DNA from 2 places in the Citrobacter europaeus genome. Region 2 is predicted to be linked to the other one. Evidence: predicted binding sites of a transcription regulator. Region 2 holds the regulator's gene; the other holds the start of a gene.
The links. Region 2 encodes sigma-54, which starts transcription at its own class of promoters, with help from an activator protein. Its sites were predicted from a motif close to GTTGGCACANNTTTCGCTNT; they were not measured.
Positions count from the first base shown of each region.

Region 1 (4,214 bases), 1.8 Mb from region 2:
CAGACGATAGTGATCGCCACGCTTTCCAGTTGCACCAGCAGCTGATGCCCCATGGTCACGCCCTCAGCAAAGCCCACGCCGCCCAGAGAGCTGGCAGCGAAAACGCCGGTCAGGATGCAACCAACAATGCCGCACACGCCGTGAACGCCAAACACGTCGCACGGATCGTCCACGCGCAGAAAACGCTTCAGCATGGTTACGCCCCACAGGCCAGCCAGCCCCGCAACGACACCGATAATCAGCGCGCCGCCGACACCAATGTAGCCACATGCCGGTGTTACGCCTACCAGACCCGCAATAGCGCCAGAACAAGCGCCCAGCAGAGACGGTTTGCCACGCAGTGCCCATTCACCGAAGATCCATCCGAGGATGGCAGCAGCGGTGGCGACCACGGTATTGACGAAGGCCAGTGCGGCGATCTCATTCGCCGTTCCCGCTGAACCGGCGTTAAAGCCAAACCAACCAATGTAGAGAATAGCGGTGCCGGTGAAGACCATTGGCAGGTTGTGCGGTTTAAAGGCTTCTTTGCCAAAACCGACGCGTTTGCCAATCAGATACGCACCAACCAGACCGGCTATCGCCGCGTTGATGTGCACGACCGTTCCGCCGGCAAAATCCAGCGCGCCATGGGAAGCCAGCAAGCCGCCGCCCCACACCATATGGGCAATCGGGATGTACGACAGCGTTAACCACACCACCACGAAAATCAGCACCGCAGAGAAGCGAATACGCTCAGCCAGCGCCCCGACAATCAGCCCAACGGTAATACAGGCGAACGAACCCTGAAAAGCAACGTGAATGTACTGGTAGAAACTCCCCGTGACCGCCGTCAGCGCGATGTTCTTCAGCAATACCCAGTTGAAGTTGCCGAAGAAATTATTCCCTTCGCCAAAGGCCAGCGAGTAGCCATAAACTACCCATAAAATACAAACCAGAGCGAATGTCACTGTTACCTGAGTCAGCATCGACAGCACGTTCTTACCGCGAATCAAACCGCCGTAGAACAGCGCAATGCCAGGGATAGTCATAAACAGCACCAGCGCGGTACAGATCATCATAAAAGCGTTATCTGCTTTATCCGCAACCGCCGGTGCCGCCATCGCCAGTCCCGGCAGTAGCGCCAGTGAAGCAATACCCGTTTTCATCGTTGCTATCTTCATTTTTTGGTTTCCTATCACTGTGTGCCAGAAGTTACAGTGCGGCTTCGTCGGCTTCGCCGGTACGAATACGAATCACACGTTGCAGCTCGGCGACGAAGATTTTGCCGTCGCCAATTTTTCCGGTGTATGCCGCCTTACTGATGACATCAATCACGCCATCCAGTTGGTCGTCGGCAATCGCCACATCAATCTTCACCTTTGGCAGAAAATTGACGCTATATTCAGCCCCACGGTACAGCTCAGCATGACCTTTCTGTCGGCCAAACCCCTTCACTTCGGTGACGGTCAGCCCCTGAATACCAATAGACGACAGTGCTTCACGGACGTCTTCCAGTTTGAACGGTTTGATTACCACGGTAACCAGCTTCATAGATCCCCTCCAGTCAGAATTCAGTAGTGGCTGCAGATACACGAGAGGAATATTGCAAGGGATGTGCCAGGAATGAAAAACGCGGAATGATTCAGGTTTGCAGGGTACTGCCTGGAGAGAAAAAGAAAAAACGCACTATAACGGTGCATAGTGCGTTACATTTTTGCACCAGATTGTTGATTGCCGGATGGCGGCGTTTACGCCTTACCCGACCTACGACTCCGCGTGGCCGGATAAGCGCTGCGCCGTCAGGCGATAACAGAATCCTCTTGCGTACTGGCTGCCAGCTCTTCGCCCGCCAGCTGCAACTGATACATCTGCCAGTAACGGCCTTGCGCCGCCAGTAATTGCTGGTGCGTACCACGCTCAACCGCCTGACCGCGATGTAACACCAGAATGGTATCCGCATCGACAATCGTCGATAACCGATGCGCAATCACCACAAGCGTTGTGTGTTTACGGACCGCCGCCAGAGCTTGCTGAATGGCCTGCTCAGTACCGGAATCAATACTGGCCGTGGCTTCATCGAGGATCAGCACCTGCGGCGTTTCAACCAACACTCGCGCCAGCGCCAGCAGTTGTTTCTGCCCAACAGAGAGATTATTGCCCTGCTCACCCAGCCGGGTATGAATCCCCTCGCTCAAACCCCGGGCCAGTTCTGCCAGTTGCACGGTCTCCAGCGCCTGCCATACCCGCTCTTCTGAGATATCGCGACCCAGCGTGACGTTTGCCAGGAAGGTATCCGCCATCACCACGGGATCCTGCTGCACCATCGCGATGCCCTGACGTAACGCACTGTGGCTCAGCGAAGACAACGGACGTCCGTCAAGTCGGATTTCACCCTGCGTCAGCGGGTAGTACCCCATCAGCAGGCTGGCCAGCGTACTTTTGCCGCTGCCGGTGTGTCCGACCAGGGCCACAAAGCTACGCGAAGGCACGGACAGACTGATGTTTTGCAGCACCAGATTGTCGTCGCGATAGGCAAATGAAACGTTATCCACCTCAATGTCACCGCTTTTGAGCGGTCGATCATCTTCACCATAGCGCTGACGAGGCCCGTCCATCAGTTCGAACACTCGCTCACCGGCGACAACCGCCTGCTGCAGCATTGACTGCTGGGTTGTCAGTTCGATAAGCGGCTCGTTTAAACGGCCGAGGTAGCTGATAAACGCATACAGCACACCAACCTCGATGGAGCTGCCAGAGGTAAAGCTGAACAGCATCAATAAACCGCAGAGGATCAGCGCCGAAAAAAGGCTCAGCAGCGGGCGCAGCAAAAAGCCATCGAGTCGCAGGGTCTGCATACGCGCCATATAGTGCGAGCGGCTGGCCTCCCCCATTCTCTCGCCAAACCGCGCCTGCTGGCGGAACTGCTGGATAACGCTCATGCCGTTGATGACTTCGTTAAAGCCATCGTTAATATCCGCCAGATAAGCGCGAACCCGGCGCACAATCGGGGTGCTGTAGCGTTGATAAATCACCATTACCACCAGCACTGCCGGGAAAATAGCCATCGCCACCAGCGCCATACGCCACTCGAGGCTGAACATCGCGACCAGCATGGCGCCGATTAATGCCGCGCTGCGCAGAACCGTTGCAACCACCGTCACATACAGGTCGCGAATCACTTCGGTGTCATTGGTCACGCGGGAGATAAGCTGCCCTACGGGCTGAGTATCAAAGGCGCTGAGCGGCTGGCGCAGCGCAGCGTCCATTACGTCGGTGCGTAGCTGTTGTACTACGCCAACCGCCGCCTGGTTAAACAGCAATGACTGTGCATAATGCAGGCCTGCTGCCAGCAGTTGCAGACCGACATACGCCGCAACCAGCCCGACGACCATCGCCAGCGGCAGATTGTTCTTCGCCACCATGTTATCGATAAAATAGCTAATCAGCAGCGGGCCGCTGACTTCCGCCGCAGCCGCCACCCACAGCATGACGACCGCAATCGCCAGCTGTTTTCGCCATGGGGAACCGTATGCCAGTAATCTTTTCAGAGTCGGCCATAATTGCCCGAAACTACGCATTAGCCGCCTCCTCGTTTATCTCTGGTGCATCAGACAGCGCCGCTTCCAGTTGCTGATAGCGGTACATATCACGATACCAGCCAGCCTGCTGCACCAGCACGTCATGCTCGCCGCGCTGGGCAATATGCCCATGCTGCATCACGATAATCTCGCTGGCTTCCGTCAGAGCCGATAAGCGGTGGGCGCTGATAATGACGGTTCGGCCTTCGCCCCACTGGCGCAGATTATGCAGGATCTGATGCTCGGTACGACCGTCCACCGCCGACAACGCATCATCCAGAATCAGGATTTCAGCGTTCAGCAGTAGTGCCCGAGCGATAGAAATACGTTGTTTTTGCCCACCAGACAGCATCACCCCGCGTTCGCCCACTTCGGTGTCGTAGCCCTGCGGAAGACGTAAAATATCCTCATGAACGCTGGCAAGGCGCGCCACATGCTCGATCTCTTCCTGCGTGGCCTGCGGGCGTCCTAACGCGATGTTATTACCGACGGTATCTGAAAACAGGAATGGCGTCTGGCTAACGACCGCCAGTCGGCTGCGCCAGCTATCAAGCTGTAAGCGCGTTAACGGGATATTATGAAAGCGTACATCGCCCTGAGTGATATCAAAATGACGCTGGATCAGCGACAGCACCGTACTTTTTCCCGCGCCGGTCG
Region 1 is NZ_CP148084.1:3,815,314-3,819,527, forward strand. Features, by position in the region: gene amtB (ammonium transporter AmtB) at 1-1,160, opposite strand, end outside; gene glnK (P-II family nitrogen regulator) at 1,192-1,530, opposite strand; gene WHR59_RS18025 (SmdB family multidrug efflux ABC transporter permease/ATP-binding protein) at 1,779-3,557, opposite strand; gene WHR59_RS18030 (SmdA family multidrug ABC transporter permease/ATP-binding protein) at 3,550-4,214, opposite strand, start outside.
Region 1: the regulator sigma-54 is predicted to act here: its motif matches at 1,582-1,601, upstream of glnK (P-II family nitrogen regulator).

Region 2 (4,214 bases):
CGGGTGTCGCTGTAGCGGCGAATCAGGGTGTTGCGATCGGCGTCAAGGAACAGCAACTGCGGTGAGAAGCCTTCAGGCAGGTTGTTCATCGCCTGCTCGAAAATTTCCGGGGACTCAGGCATGTTGCGCACATCAATGCTGACGGCCGCAGAAATCTGGCGATCGGCCAGAGTACGAGCCAGATCGGGCAACAGCACTACGGGAAGGTTATCCACGCAGTAAAAACCCATATCTTCCAGCGCACGCAGGGCGACAGATTTACCTGACCCCGAACGACCGCTGACGATCATCAGTACCATGTACTGTTTCTCCTCACAACGACAAAAAAGGATGCCATTGGGTTGTTATGCCTCATCCTGTCCACCTTCGGTGTCCGTGATGATTTGATACAACTCCTGGTCACTCTGTGCGGCGCGCAGGCGGCGGCAGATGGTTTTATCTGCCAGACGTTTGGCGACCAGTGACAACGTATGCAAATGCGTCTTGGTTTGGTCTGCCGGAACCAGTAGAGCAAAAAGCAGATCGACGGGTTGATTATCAATGGCGTCGAAAGCAATAGGCGTTTCAAGTTGCACAAACACGCCAACCGCGCGCATCGTGTCTTCTTCCAGCTTTCCGTGCGGAATAGCAATACCATTACCGATGCCGGTACTGCCCATTTTTTCACGCGTCAGAATGGCTTCAAATACCACCTGAGAGGGCAAGCTGAGCTGTTTTGCCGCCAGTTCACTGATGATTTCCAGTGCGCGTTTTTTGCTTTGGCAGTGAACGGCCGCGCGTGTACATTCCTGGTTAAGAACATTGCTCAGTTGTAGAGTCGTATCGTTATTTGTCATAATTTCACCTAAGCGCTAACTGTACAAATGGCCTGTTGTGCTACACAACAGGCCGTCCTGCACCCGCTAACTGCCCGGACAAGTTAGTGCTGTTTCAGTTTATCTTTATGTTTTGTTAACTGCCGAGCCAGTTTATCAATTAAACCGTCAATGGCGGCGTACATATCCTGACCTTCCGCGCTGGCATGAATTTCGCCACCGTTCACATGCAGTGTTGCGTCCGAGATATGTGTAACCTTCTCCACTTTCAACACAATATAGACCTGATTAATTCGGTCGAAATATTGTTCAAGCTTGGCGAATTTTGTATTCACAAAATCGCGCAGGGCTTCCGTGATTTCGACGTTGTTTCCAGTGATGTTGAGCTGCATAGTGTCTTCCTTATCGGTTGGGTCAGACCAGCTGTTTGCGCTGGTTAGACGGCGGAATGGATAAAGACTCTCGGTACTTCGCAACGGTGCGGCGTGCCACCATGATACCCTGTTCTGACAGCATAGAGGTTAACTTGCTGTCACTCAGCGGTTTCGCGGGGTTTTCCGCAGCAATTAATTTCTTCACCAGCGCACGGATAGCTGTGGACGAGGCTTCGCCTCCGCCTTCAGTGTTAACGTGACTGGAAAAGAAATACTTCAATTCAAAAATGCCGCGCGGACTGTGCAGATACTTTTGCGTGGTCACTCGGGAAATGGTCGATTCGTGCATCTCGACGGCCTGGGCGATATCCGCCAGCACCATCGGTTTCATAAACTCTTCGCCTTGCTCAAAGAAGGCTTGCTGCTGTTCAACGATGCAGCGACTGACGCGCAGCAGCGTATCATTGCGACTTTCCAGGCTTTTAATCAGCCACTTCGCATCCTGCAGATTGCTACGAATAAACTGGCTGTCAGCATCGTTGCGCGCGCTGTTGCACATGGCGGCGTAATGCTGGTTAATCTGCAGCCGTGGAATACTGTCGCCGTTGAGTTCGACCACCCAGCGATCGTTATGCTTACGCACCAACACATCCGGGATGACGTATTCCGGTTCGCCGGTTTGGATCGACTGTCCTGGGCGGGGATCGAGCGACTGGATGAGGTTGACGGCTTCTTTCAGCACATCTTCTTTCAGCCGGGTCACGCGCATCAGCGTGCGGAAGTCATGATTGGCTAACAGATCGAGATGATCGCTGATGATCAGGCGCGCTTCTTCCAGCCACGGCGTGGCTTTATCAAACTGTGAAAGTTGAATCAGTAAGCAGTCGCGGAGATCTTTGGCCGCTACGCCCACGGGATCAAAACGCTGAACGCGTTTAAGCACGGCTTCGATTTCGTCCATACCGACGTCGTCATCGCCCATGCTTTCGAGAATATCGTCCAGGGTTACGGTGAGATAACCGGTTTCGTCTACCGCATCAACGATGGATGTCGCAATGGCGCGATCGGTATCCGAGAACGGGGTCAGCTCCACTTGCCACATCAGGTAATCCTGCAGCGATTGCGTGGTCTCACCCTGGTACACAGGCAGTTCGTCGTCGATGTAATCTCCGCTGGTGCCAGAAGGCGTACCGGCGGTGTAAATTTCATCCCAACTGGCGTCAAGCGGTAGTTCCTCTGGCATCTCTTTTTGTTCGAGAGCATCTGCGGTGTCGAGGGATTCGCTGTCCTGTTTTTCCTGGGTATCAATTTCGTCGTGAAGATCGGTTTGCTCGAGCAGTGGGTTACTTTCCAGCGCTTGCTGAAGTTCTTGCTGAAGTTCCAGCGTGGACAGCTGCAACAGACGGATAGCCTGTTGTAGCTGAGGCGTCATCGCCAGTTGTTGGCTAAGCCTGAGTTGCAAACCTTGCTTCATGTTCAGAGTTATTCTCTCCTGCGGTGACGTGAAGTCTTCTACCCTATCAGAGTCTGAAGTCTTCCCCAAGGTATACGCGCTTAACGTGCTCATCCTGCAGTATTTCTGTTGGCGTGCCGTGCGCGATCAGGTGGCCCTGACTCACGATATAGGCGCGCTCACACACTGCCAGCGTTTCGCGAACGTTATGGTCGGTAATCAGCACCCCAAGCCCGCTGTCGCGCAGGTGTTCGATGATCCGTTTGATATCAATAACGGAAATCGGGTCAACACCGGCAAACGGTTCATCCAGCAGGATAAATTTCGGATTAGCCGCCAGTGCCCGGGCGATCTCCACGCGGCGTCGTTCACCACCGGAGAGCGACTGACCTAAGCTGTCGCGCAGGTGTTCGATGTGGAATTCTTCCATCAGCTCGTTAGCGCGATCTTCGCGCTGCTCGCTGGTCAGATCGTCGCGAATTTGCAGCACCGCCATCAGGTTATCAAACACGCTCAGGCGACGGAAAATAGACGCTTCCTGCGGCAAATAGCCGATGCCGCGACGCGCGCGCGCATGCAGAGGCAGCAGGCTGATGTCTTCGTCATCAATGATAATGTTGCCCGCATCGCGCGGGACAATGCCGACTACCATGTAAAAGGTCGTTGTCTTACCCGCACCGTTAGGCCCGAGCAAACCGACAATCTCCCCGGAGTTGACGGTCAGACTGACATCTTCCACTACACGGCGGCCCTTATAGGCTTTTGCAAGGTTCTTTGCAGTTAATGTTGCCATAACGAATCAGTTACCTTTTTTCTCTGCCGGAGCCTTGTTTTTGTCCTGCAACTGCGACGGAACCAGAACGGTGGTGACGCGTTTGCCTTTATCGCTGAAGGCCTGCATTTTCTGCTCTTTTACCAGATAGGTGATCTTATCGCCCGTGATGTTGCTATCGAGCTGTTCCAGGTAAGCCTTACCGGTAAGAACGACGAAGTCTTTTGCCAGTTCATAGTGCATGTGTGAGGCGCGGCCTTTCACCGGCTTACCGTTGTCCTGCATCTGGTAAAAGGTGGCGGGATCACCGTAACCATCAATCACTTCTTTACCGTCTTCACCGCCAGGGCGGGTTACGACGACTTTATCGGCGTTAATTTTAATGGTGCCCTGAGTCACAATCACGTTACCAGTAAACGTCACCACGTTGCCCTGCATATCCAGGGACTGCTGGTCCGACTCAATGTGAATCGGCTGCTCGGTATCGCCGGTAACGGCCAATGCCGGGATGCTGGCGGCCAGAAGTGAGCTGGCAAGCACAAGATTAAGGCTGAGTTTGTTTGTTTTGGATTTCATATGAGGTTCTAACCTTTTCAATCAGCTCGGCGTTCTTGCTGCGTAAGTTGCCGCGCATCTTCAGTCCGCTGGAGTTAAATGTTGTGCCATATAACGTGACGAGATCATCGGAAGTGACATCTTGTGTCACCAGGTTAATCTGCGCGTTATCGGTGGTAATTCTGCGTAGTTGAGAGTCGGGCACCAGGGCGTTGACCTCAACATGGCCGTACAGATACAGCATC
Region 2 is NZ_CP148084.1:513,801-518,014, forward strand. Features, by position in the region: gene rapZ (RNase adapter RapZ) at 1-299, opposite strand, end outside; gene ptsN (PTS IIA-like nitrogen regulatory protein PtsN) at 345-836, opposite strand; gene hpf (ribosome hibernation promoting factor) at 920-1,207, opposite strand; gene rpoN (RNA polymerase factor sigma-54) at 1,230-2,663, opposite strand; gene lptB (LPS export ABC transporter ATP-binding protein) at 2,710-3,435, opposite strand; gene lptA (lipopolysaccharide ABC transporter substrate-binding protein LptA) at 3,442-3,990, opposite strand; gene lptC (LPS export ABC transporter periplasmic protein LptC) at 3,959-4,214, opposite strand, start outside.